2 regions of the Cohnella cellulosilytica genome follow, and region 2 is predicted to be linked to the other one. Evidence: a T-box and tRNA genes for the amino acid it is inferred to sense, from the RefSeq annotation. Region 2 holds a T-box; the other holds one or more tRNA genes.
What was found. A T-box is a leader RNA that pairs with one kind of tRNA and senses whether it is charged. The one in region 2 lies ahead of argS (arginine--tRNA ligase), so its partner is inferred to be a tRNA-Arg.
Positions count from the first base shown of each region.

Region 1 (5,898 bases), on a different contig from region 2:
CTTCATAGCCTTTGGCCGCGAAGGAGATCGATCGGCTGCCGGAGGCGACCGGCGCTGAATTGGCGAAGTTCTGCGTGCCCCAACTCCAATCGCTGTAGCCGGCCGCAAGATGATCGTCGAACACGGGCTCGGCTTCGTAGTTCGTGACTTGCGCGTACATTGCAGCGTTCGCTTCGCCGTATGCCGCGGTGATCTTGACCAGGCCGGCGCCGACCGCGGTCAGCGTGCCTTGCTCCACCGTCGCCACGGACGGATCGCTGGAGGTCCACACGGCCTGACGGCTGACATCGGCGCTCGTCCCGTCGGCGTAGCGCGCCTCGAAGCTTAAGGCTGCTTGGTCGCCCGGCGCCAGCACCATTCCGTACTGCGACAGCACGCCTTCGATCAACGCCGGCGGAGCCACGTATTTCTCCAGCAGTTGAATATCGTCGAGATACACGGCCGCTTGCGCTCCGTCCTTCGCTCCTTGAAACAGGATGCCGTCGAAAATTCCGTTCTTCAGCTGCAGAGCCTGCAAGTCGACCGTAACTTGTGTCCAGCCCTTCGCGGGAATCCGGCCGCCTTCGATAAGGCCGCCGACGTCCATGCGGGCGGCTTCTTCGCCCCCGGAGTTGAATACGAGGTCGATCCGCTGCCCTCCGGCCGCGCCGCCGTTAATCCAGAAGACGAGCCGGTCGTAAGCTTTCACCTCGACCACGCCGCTATCCTTGTACATATAAAGTCCGCCCCGATTGCCGGGATCGAAGGATACGGCGCTCTCGCCGGCATACACGTAAGCGGTGTCCTGCCAATTGTGCTGCGCCCAGCTGTTATCCTGAAACGCCGGATTCAAGCCGTTATCCTCATACACCATAATGTCTGCTTCCCCGTATTCCGGCGAATGCGTTCCTCCGCCGGCGGGCGTCTCATCTTCGCCGGTGGAAGGCTCCTCGGATTCATCCGGTACCACAACCGGATCGTCCTCGCTTCCCGGAGACTCCTGATCTTCCTTTGGTCCGCCCAGAAGCATCAGATCGTCCAGATAGACGTCAGCCTGCTGTTTCCCGGCGGTTCCGCGGATCAGAATGCCGTCGAATACCCCTGCGATCGTTTGCAGCCCCTGCAAATCCACGCTCACCTTGGTCCATTGATCCCGGACGAACGACGAAGCGCTCAGCGGCAGGGCGACAATCGGCTCTCCGCCCGATTGCAGCACGATTTCGAGCTGCTGGCCGCCGCCTGCGCCGCCGTTCGCCCAGAACTCCAGCGCGGAATAGTCCGCCGTAAAAATCGCGCGATTGCTGTACAGGTAGAGGCCGTCGTCATCATCCGGCTTCATGCGGATCGACCGGCTTCCGCCATGAACAACGCCCGACTCGGCCAGATCTACCTGCGCCCAGCTATAGTCTTCGAATGCTTCGTTCAGTTGTTCCTCATAAATAATCAGCTTGTCGGACGACGCTTCCGCCCGGTTGTCCGGCCCAAGTCCCCAAGCGTTCGTCAATAGCAGCAGGACGGACAGGAGCAGCCATCCTTTCGTTTTCTTGCGTAATTTCCCGTTTTCGATTCCTGAATTCACCGCACATCCTCCAGCGCATGTTCGTATTGAGCGTTCGGCGGCTCGCCCTCTCCGAACCGCCGCACTCTGTTCTCAAAAGTAACACGCCCTTGCGTCGGAACGGAATTATACGTTCGTATACTTTTCGGATAATAACGGCTGTGAAGATAACGGAGTTCCTGAACGCACACGCTTTCCAAGGTCACCAAAAAAAGCCGTCCATCTCCGCATGCAAGCGGGATAGAGGCTTGTCAGTATTCCCTTGGCACATTGCGGGTATGCCCGGGCATAAATATAAAAAACCGCGGCCGTTAAGCCGCGGTTTGTTGATGTTAGGATGGTCGGGACGACACGATTTGAACATGCGACCTCTTGGACCCGAACCAAGCGCTCTACCAAGCTGAGCTACGTCCCGACGATATGAAGTTGAAGCCTCGTTCAGCGACCGGAGTCAAAAAAAAGCCCGAAGGCTCTGCGCGAATCATAATGGAGCGGGTGATGGGAATCGAACCCACGCTATCAGCTTGGAAGGCTGAAGTTCTACCATTGAACTACACCCGCGCAACAAAACTTTAAATGGTCGGGACGACACGATTCGAACATGCGACCCCCTGGTCCCAAACCAGGTGCTCTACCAAGCTGAGCTACGTCCCGACAAGCTGTAAGTAAAACTGGCGCGCCCTGAGAGATTCGAACTCCCGGCCTTTTGATTCGTAGTCAAACGCTCTATCCAGCTGAGCTAAGGGCGCATATATGGAGCGGAAAACGGGATTCGAACCCGCGACCTTCTCGTTGGCAACGAGATGCTCTACCACTGAGCTATTTCCGCATATTCGCATTCGTATGTCGCTTGTTCTTGCAGCCCGAAGCGCTTGAGGCGACAAGAAATAATATAGCAAATACTCGTGATGATTGCAAGCCCTTTAGCGATTTTTTTTATTTTTTTGTTTCGTTCGGTTTCCCGCCGCATGCTCGTACTTCCCGCTGCGGCACCGGGATCGGGATACGGAACCGATTATCCGCAGAACGGCTGACGTCTGAACGGTCTAAGCGACCAACGGAAAGCGGCGGCGCTCGTCCGCCGCCTCCGCGGAAAAATCGAGAGGCTTGCGTCCAAGCCCCTGTATCTCGTCACGAGCCGAAATTCGGCTGCATTTTCCGGCATGCCGGGAAGCGAAGTCGACTTAAAATCCGATGCCCGCTCCCCCGTCGACGCGCAAATCGACCCCCGTGACGAAACGGGCCGCGGGAGAGCTGAGGTAGACGACCGCTTGGCCGATGTCCTCGGAGGTTCCCAAGCGTCCGGCGGGAGTGCGGGACAGAATTTTTCGCGCCCGCTCCGGGTCGCCCTCGAACGCCTTGCGCGTCATCTCGCTCTCGATCCAGCCGGGAACGATTGTATTCACTCTGATTCCGTGAGGAGACAGCTCGCTCGCCAACGCTCGCGCCATCCCCGCGACCGCCGTCTTCGCCGCGGAATAGGCGACGACTTGCGGGATTCCCATGATCGCCGCCATGGAGCCGACGAACAGGATCGACCCCGTCCCCCGCGGCACCATGCGCTTCGCGGTCTCCCGCGCGAGCGCGAACCCGCCCTGCACGTGCGTGCTCAGCACCTTTGCGAAGCTCGCGTCGTCCGTCTCCACGGCGCTTCTCTTCAGGTGGTTTCCGGCGTTGTTGACGAGAATCGCGATCGGTCCGAACCGGTCCTCAACCTCCCGGACCAGCCCGGGAATCGTCTCCAAGCGGTCGATATCGTGCACGGCGTAGGCCGAGTCCGGTCCCATCTCTTCGCAGGCGCTCTGCAGCGTTTCCTCTCTTCTGCCCGTCAGCACGACCTTGCCGCCGGCGCCCACGATCGCGCGGGCAATGCCGAGTCCAAGCCCCGTTCCTCCCCCGGTGACGAGCGCCAGCATTCCGACCAAATCAAATGGATTCGCCATTTCATCTCCGTCCTCCCTTCCTAAGCTTCCATCGTTCGATGGGACACGCACAGCCGCTCGATGAGCTCCCAATCCAGCTCCGCTCCGACGCCGGGCGCCTCCGGCACCGTGATCATCCCCTCCGCGTCGATCGGCAGACGTCCTTTCATCGGAAGCTGGAACCGGTCCTCCGGCACGAAATACTCGAAGTATTCGCAGTTCCGAATCGCGCACGATACGTGCAGGTTGACGATATCCATGTAGTTCATCGTCGTCGTGTGAATCTCGCACCGAAGACCGAACGCTTCCGCGAGATGGGCGATCTTCAGCGTTCCGGTAATTCCGTGCTTCCAGGATACGTCCGCCCGGACGATATCCGCGGCGTCCCCGGCGATCGATTGCGCGACGCCCCAATGGCAGCCCCGGGTCGTCTCCGTCGCGGCGACCGGAATGTCCAGCGCGGCGCACAGCTGCCTGTACTTGTTCACCTCGAAATCCCTGAACGGCTCTTCGAACCACAAATAGTTCAACTGCTCCAGATGACGTCCGACCTTGATCGCCTCGTCCAGGCTGTATTCCGCGACCGGATCCGTCATCAGCACGTGCTCGTCCCCGACAGCGTCCCGCAAAGCCTGATGAATGCTCATATCCAGCTGCCACGGGCCGGGAGGATGCGCTTTGTAGGCGCGGATTCCGAGCGACTTGTAGTGCAGCGCCTCGTTCACGTATTCCTCGACCGTCTCGTGAAACAGTCCGCTGGCATACACCGGCAGCCGCTTCCGGCATGCCCCCATATATTTGTAGAGCGGCAGGTCCGCCGCCTTGGCCGCGATGTCCCACAGCGCGACGTCGACCGGTCCGGGCAGATAGACGGGGAAAAACCCCAGGTGCCGGTCGACGTTCCACAGCTCGTGCCAGATCGCCTCGCGGTCGTGGGGATCTCTTCCCATCACGATCGGCGCGATGTTGTCGTGCAGATAGGCTTCCGTCACCGCGCCCGACCGCGCGGCCAGCGCCGTCGCGATTCCTTCGATCCCGCTGTCGGTCGTCAGCTTGACGACAACGACGTCCCATGGCATCCGGCTGTTGCCCTGCCTCTTGGCATCGAACAAGCTTTCGTTTCTCTGCACCCACCATGTCTCGAACTTGACGATTTTCATGTTGTCCTCCCGTAAATGCGTGTTCAAAAAGTCCGGTTTTCGGCATCGAGACGGATCGTTCGGCCGGCCTCTACAAGATGCCGTACTTTTGGAAAGCCTCCGTACTGGACATTCCGTTCTCGACCTCCCGGCGCACGACTTTCTCCCCGCGGACCTTTTGCAGCGCTTCTGCGATGACTTCCCGCTCCAGTTCCTGGGGAATGACAAGCACGCCATCCAGATCCGCGAAGATCAAATCCCCCGGATTGATCCACACCTCGCCTACCTCAATCGGGCATCGGTAATTGACGACCTGCGTGCGGACGGAGGAGTCCTGCGCAAATCTTCCCCGGGAGAAGACCGGCCAGCTCTGCTCCAGCACCATCGGCGTATCCCTGTGGAAGCCGTTCACGATCGCTCCGACCGCGCCTCTCTTTTTGGCCGTAGCCGTCAGCAGCTCTCCCCAGTACGCGCAGCGCATTTGTCCCCCGGAAGCGATGTACACCTCCCCGGGCTGCAGCTGGTCCAGCGCTTCCGTCAGCAGGCCGAACGGCTTCTCCTGCTCCCCGTATACGTCGATCATCAAGACGGGCATCGCCCGTCCCGCGATGACCATCGCCTCCTTCATCGGCTGAATCGGCTGCGGCAGAAACTGGTGGTACCGTCCCTTCACGTCCAAAATATCGCCCACGACAGGCGTATACAGCTCGGTCTTGATCAATCGAAACAGCTCGTCGTCGGAATTCCACGTTTGCATCGTCTTCTCGTCCCCCTTTATTTACTGCCCCCGGCAAAAGAGTCCCTCAGCTTCGCCGGATCGAGCAGGTGCTTGCGCAGCGCCTCACGGTCGAACACGATGCCGTGTCCGGGAAGCTCGGAAGGCACGCCCATGCCGTTCTTCACCTCAATCGGCGTCTCCAGCAGACCCAGCTCGGTCAACGAGCCCCCGACGACATTCTCCAGCATGAAGCTGTTCTGAACGCCGCACAGCAAATGAAGCGACAGCTCCATCATAAAGTGCGGAGCGACGGGCTTACCGAAGGCGTTGGCGAGATGGGCGATTTTCAGCCATTCCGTAATGCCCCCCACGAAGGCGACGTCGGCCTGCACGATGTCCACCGCGTCCGCCCGCAAATATTCAAGGAATTGCTGCCGACTGTACAGGCTCTCTCCCAGCGCAATCGGCGTGCGAATCGCCTGCTTCAATTGACGGTGCCCCTGCACGTCATGCATCAGCGTCGGCTCTTCGATCCAGCCGAGATTCAGCCGGTCGAGACGGGCACCCTTCTGGATCGCTTCC
Region 1 covers NZ_JBHMDN010000020.1:26,446-32,343, reverse strand. Annotated here, with positions in the region: gene ACFFT4_RS15430 (glycoside hydrolase family 44 protein) at 1-1,558, opposite strand, end outside; tRNA gene ACFFT4_RS15425 (tRNA-Pro) at 1,876-1,952, opposite strand; tRNA gene ACFFT4_RS15420 (tRNA-Gly) at 2,025-2,098, opposite strand; tRNA gene ACFFT4_RS15415 (tRNA-Pro) at 2,115-2,191, opposite strand; tRNA gene ACFFT4_RS15410 (tRNA-Arg) at 2,210-2,286, opposite strand; tRNA gene ACFFT4_RS15405 (tRNA-Gly) at 2,292-2,366, opposite strand; gene ACFFT4_RS15400 (SDR family NAD(P)-dependent oxidoreductase) at 2,722-3,480, opposite strand; gene ACFFT4_RS15395 (enolase C-terminal domain-like protein) at 3,501-4,619, opposite strand; gene ACFFT4_RS15390 (RraA family protein) at 4,690-5,355, opposite strand; gene ACFFT4_RS15385 (mandelate racemase/muconate lactonizing enzyme family protein) at 5,373-5,898, opposite strand, start outside.
Region 1: it has a tRNA-Arg gene. The T-box ahead of argS (arginine--tRNA ligase) is inferred to sense a tRNA for this amino acid. The anticodon was not compared.

Region 2 (5,898 bases):
CGGAGGAGGCGACGGTAGCGCTGCGGACGTTCGGGCTCTATCAGATGGAATGGACGCTGATCGGCTCCATGGCGCTGAACCATACGTTCGCTCCGGCACTCGCCTGGCTGGAGGCGGGCCGCCTCTCGGTGGGACATCTCGTCACGCGGGAGCTGAGCCTGGAGGGAGCCCTCGAGTTTTTCCGGGGCGACCGCCGTTCGTCGGATATGAAAGTACAGATTTCGTTCGAATGATACGCGCCAGCATGGGTTACATTTCGCGAGGGGCCCGGATTCCAAGCAGCTGAAGTCCGTCGCGCAGAACGCCGGCGACAGCCGCGGCCAGGCTCAATTTGGAGACGATCTCGGCCTCGTCGGCCCCTTCGCCCAATATTTTCCCGGAGTTGTAGAAACGGTTGAAGTCCTTGGCCAGGGCGAGCAGATACCTGGCGACCGCATACGGTTCGTTCAGGCGCACGGCTTCCCTGATCGCGCTCTCGTATCCGGTCAGCGTCTTGACGCACGCCCAGGCCGGCTCCGAGGACAGATGGGCTCCGTCGACGGCGCGGTCGACGCGGAGCTCCTCGTAGCTGCCTCTGCGCAGCAGGCTGCAGATCCGCGCGTGGGTGTACTGCAAATACGGCCCGGTCTCGCCGTCGAAGCTGACGGCCTCCTCCAAATTAAAGTCGACGGACAACTGGCGGTGATGCTTCAAGTCGCCGAAGACGATCGCTCCGACGCCCACAGCCTCGGCCACCTCATCCTTGTTCGGGAGGTCGGGGCTTTTCTCGTTGATGATGCGCAGGGCCCGCTCGGCCGCCTCGTTGAGCACTTCTTCCAGCATGACGACCTTGCCTTTGCGCGTCGACATCTTCTTGCCCGCGAACGTGATCAGTCCGAAAGGGACGTGATGGCAGTTCGCGGCCCATTCGTGTCCCATTTTGCGCAGCACGGCGAACACCTGTTGGAAATGCAGGCTCTGCTCGGCGCCGACGACGTACAAAATTTCGTCCGCCTTCAGCTCCTCTTTCCGATAGATAGCGGTGGCGAGATCGCGGACCGCGTAGATCGTCGAGCCGTCTTTTTTCAGCACAAGGCACGGCGGCATGCCTTCCTCCTCGAGCCGGACGATTCTGGCGCCCGCGTCCTCCTCCAGCAGGGACAGCTCCTCCAGCTTGCGCACGACGGGATCGACCTTGTCGTTGTAGAAGCTCTCGCCCGCATAGGAATCGAAAGCGACGCCAAGCCGTTCGTACACGCGCCGGAACTCCTTCAGGCTCTCGTCGACGAAATACTGCCACAGCTCGCGCATCGCGGCGTCGCCGCGCTCCAGCTTGGCGAACGCTTCCCGCGCCTCGTCCTCGAGCGCCGGCTCCAGCTCCGCCTGGCGGTGGAATTCCACGTACAGCCGCAAGCTTTCCTGAATCGGGGCCCGTTCCAGCGCTTGTCGGTCTCCCCACTTCAAATACGCGACGATCAGCTTGCCGAATTGCGTGCCCCAGTCCCCGATGTGGTTGACGTTGTACACGTCGTAGCCCATCGCCCGATACAGGCGGACCAAGGCGTTGCCGATCATCGTCGAGCGCAGGTGGCCGATGCCGAACGGCTTGGCGATATTCGGGGAAGACATGTCGACGACGACCCTTCTGCCGGCCCCGTCCGCGGAGCGTCCGTAGCCCTCGCTCAGCGCCCGCTCTACGAACTCGCTTCTCCAATGGGCCCCGCGGAAAACGAGGTTCAGATAACCGCCCGCCGATTCGGCCCGCAGGTCGTCGCGGTCGGCGTTGATTTGCCCGGCGAGCCGCTCGGCGATAACGGCCGGGGACTGCCTGAGCGTCTTGGCGAACGGGAAGCATGGCAGCGAGACGTCTCCCAGCTTCTGCTCGGGCGGAATTTCCAGCTTCGCGCGCAGCTCCCCGGGAGTCAGATCGACATACGGCGCCAAAATGACGGATGCATGGTGCAGCAGCATAACAGTTTCCTCCTCGTCTATGCGGAAAGCGCGCCGAAACGCAAAAAACCTCCATCTCGTAAAGAGACGGAGGTCGATTCCGCGGTACCACTCTTCTGGCCTTCCCGCATGGGGAGGCCGCTTCGTTAAAAGGTAACGGCTCAGCGCCGGACCTCCCTACTGCCGGGGCGGTTCAGGAGGTCGACTCCCGAGTGCGGTTCCTTCGGCTCCTGCGCCGGCTTTCACCGCCCCGGCTCGCTGCGATCAGGAAGGACGAAGTACTCTCTCGTTCATCGTCGTTTTCGCTATTTGTACCATTATAGCCAGATTCCTTCCGGATGACAATCCAAGGCAGACCGCAGAAAGCGCGAATATTCGATTTGAATTGACGAAGGGTTCTGTATATAGTAGTAAAAAGAGAATGAGACGTAGGAGAGAGCGAGCAAATGCCGGACAAGCGGAAGGTGCGGGTCGAGTTCCGAAGCTGGCAGCAGGACGGGAGCGTGCAGCGATCCGAGATGCCGGGCGAGCTGTTCCGTCTGAAGACGGGCTGGGCGCTGACCTATGCCGAGGAGCCCGACGAGAACGGGGTGGAGGCGAGCAATACGCTGTTCATCCATGAGAATGAGCTGCAGCTCAGACGGCGGGGCGCCATTTTCCTCGAACAGAGGTTTCGGCAGGGGGAGCTTGCCGCGGGTAAAATGGAGACGCCGTACGGCCTTCATGCCGTGCAGGCGCTCACGTCGACGCTGGCCAGCAAGCTGTCGGAATCCGGGGGCAGCGTGGAATGGACGTACGACTTGCTCATGCAAGATCAGAAGGTCGGAAGCTTCCGCATTCGGCTGGATATTCGGGAGGAATAAGCAGGATGGGCGTATTGGAACAATTGCAATTATCGGTTAAAGAGGCATTGGCGGACGCCACGCTGGCGGCGGGCCTGGTCGCGGACAAGAGCGAGCTGCCGGCGATCGTGCTGGAGGTGCCGAAGGACAAGGCGCACGGAGATTTGGCGACCAACCTGGCGATGCAGCTGACGAAGATCGCCAAGAAAAATCCGCGGCAGATCGCGGAGGAGATTATCGGCAAGCTGGAGGAAGGACGAGCCTTCATCCAGGGGGCGGAAATCGCCGGTCCGGGCTTTATCAATTTCCGTCTCGACAAGAGCTATCTGTACCCGGTCGTCGGCGAAGCGCTGTCCCTAGGGGAGAAATACGGCCACGCGAACGCCGGGCAAGGCAGGAAAGTCCAGGTCGAGTTCGTCAGCGCCAACCCGACGGGCAGCCTTCACCTCGGGCACGCCCGCGGAGCGGCCGTCGGCGACGCGCTCTGCAACGTGCTGGCGGCGGCCGGATGCGAGGTAACGCGCGAATATTACATCAACGATGCCGGCAACCAGGTGAACAATCTGGCCAAGTCGCTTGAAGCCCGCTATCGGCAAGCGCTTGGACAAGAGGCGGAAATGCCGGAGGACGGCTACTACGGCGAGGATATCGTCGGCTTCGCCAAGGAGCTGGCGCAGGAGGAAGGGGAGCGGCTGCTGGCGCTGTCCGACGAAGAGCGCTTCGCGTTCTTCCGCCGCTACGGGCTCGACAAGGAGCTGGCCAAGATCAAGCGCGATCTGGCGCGCTTCGGGGTCCGGTTCGACGAGTGGTACAGCGAGACCTCGCTCTACGAAACCGGAAAGGTGACGGAGGTGCTCGAAGCGCTGAGGGCGAAGGGGCACGTCTACGAGCAAGACGGCGCGGTCTGGCTTGCGTCCACGGCGTTCGGGGACGACAAGGATCGCGTGCTCGTGAAGAACGACGGCAGCTATACGTATTTAACGCCGGACGCGGCGTACCATAGGGATAAGTACAAGCGGGGCTACGACCAGCTGATCAACATCTGGGGAGCCGACCATCACGGCTATATTCCGCGCATGAAAGCGGCGATGGCCGCAATGGGCAACGATCCGGACAAGCTGACCGTGCTGATCGCCCAGATGGTCAGCCTGTTCCAGAACGGCGAGAAGGTGAAAATGTCCAAGCGCACGGGCAAGGCGATCACGATGGAGGATCTCATGGACGAGGTCGGAGTCGACGCGATTCGCTATTTCTTCTCGATGCGGAGCATGGATTCCCATCTGGATTTCGACATGGATTTGGCCGTGTCGAAATCCAACGAAAATCCCGTGTTTTACGTCCAGTACGCGCATGCGAGAATATGCAGCATTTTCCGTCAGGCCGAAGAGCAGGGAGTGGCGGTACGGCCGTGGCAGGAGGCCGACCTGGCCCGGCTGAGCGCCGAGCAGGAGCTTGACTTGCTGAGGAAGATCGGCGAGCTGCCGGAGACGATCGCGGAAGCGGCCCGGATTTACGCGCCTCATGCGATCATTCGCTACGTGTACGAGCTGGCCTCCCAGTTCCACAGCTACTACAAGGCGGAGCGGGTCATTACCGAGGATGCCGGGCAGAGCCAGGCCCGCCTGCAGCTGCTCGGAGCGATCCGCATCGCGATCGCGAACTCGCTTGCTCTTGTCGGCGTGTCCGCTCCCGATAAGATGTAACGTTCATAATCGCTCCGCGGCGTTCAAGATCCGCGTCACGCTAAGCTCCCCGGCCGACCGGGGGGCTTTCGCCTTTCTCAGGGGAACGGCGGAGCTTTTGACGATCGATTTGATCTGTCCCGGGGAAAGTCCCGGCTTGAGCGACAGGAGCAGGGCGATCGCCCCCGTCACATGCGACGTGGCCATCGACGTTCCGCTCATCTCGCGGTGCTTGCCTCTCAACCACGAGGACATGATCCGGTCGCCGGGAGCGTAGATGTCGATCAGCGGGCTGCGGTTCGTAAATTTGGCGACGCGTCCGGCCCGGTTCGTCGCGCCTACGGCGATCGTCTGGCCGAAGCCCGCCGGATAGTCGATGTCCCCGACTCGGCCTTCGTTGCCCGAAGAGGCGACGATCAGCACGCCCGAATGGTAGGCGCGGTTGACGGCGCTCAGCAGGGAGCGGCTTTTCGTGCGCATGCCGAAGCTCATGTTGACGACGTCCATATGGTTGCGGACGCACCAATCGATGCCCAGAACGATATCGGAGACGAAGGCGGTGCCGTTATGGTCGAAGGCCTTGACCGGATAGAGGAGCGATCTTGGAGCGACGCCGATCATGCCCTGGAGCTCGTTGGCCGCGGCGATGGTTCCGGCGATATGCGTGCCGTGGCCGTTGTCGTCCTGGGGCAGCGCCATCCGATTCAGCAGGTTGATGCCGCGCTCGAGCGAATGCCGCAGGTCCGGATGAGTGTAATCCACGCCGGTGTCGATGACGCCTATCCTCACCCGGTGGCCGGTCGTTCTTCCCCAGGCTTGCGGCGCCTGGATATGGCGTACGCCCCAAGGTATGCCCTTGTCGGTTACGATCGCCCCTTTGGGCAGCGCCCGGACTTCGATCGGCTCGTCGACCTCCCATACCGCCTTGTCCCCGAGCGAACGGGACAGCCGGAACGCTTTGTCCGCGGGACAAGAGACCGCCCGGATAAGCGGCAAAGGGCGAACGTCCCGATCCGGCTCTCCGCGGCGGGGCTCGCGCAGCCGATCGTTCAGCAGGAACCGTCCGTAATCGCGGTCGTCCAGAAAGCGGACGATATATCGGCGGCCAGCGGGGTTTGACGGGTCGGGGGGCTCGCGGAGTCCGCCCGCGGCTCGGCTTGCATCCAATGCGGCATCCCTCCCGGACGAATGTGCAGGCAAGACGCCGCAAGCGGCGCGCTTCTCTGCCATGTCCTCTACAGTATGAATGTCCGGCGCCGAAGGCCTGGGAAAGGGGCCTTTTTCGCAGGAAATAGGCGGTGTCCCGTGTCAATTTCGCACCCGCGACATAGGATGAAGGGAGAGTTTCCCGGCGAGACTCTTGGTCATGCCGGTTCCTCCGCCCGCGGAGCGGCCGGGAAGGATACAGTCGAAAAGCGAAGGCGCCGTCCGCCGGGGACACGCCT
Region 2 covers NZ_JBHMDN010000073.1:215,010-220,907, forward strand. Annotated here, with positions in the region: gene ACFFT4_RS32180 (zinc-dependent alcohol dehydrogenase family protein) at 1-233, shown strand, start outside; gene argS (arginine--tRNA ligase) at 250-1,950, opposite strand; T-box leader at 2,010-2,232, opposite strand; gene ACFFT4_RS32190 (YwiB family protein) at 2,376-2,792, shown strand; gene argS (arginine--tRNA ligase) at 2,798-4,474, shown strand; gene ACFFT4_RS32200 (S8 family peptidase) at 4,478-5,620, opposite strand.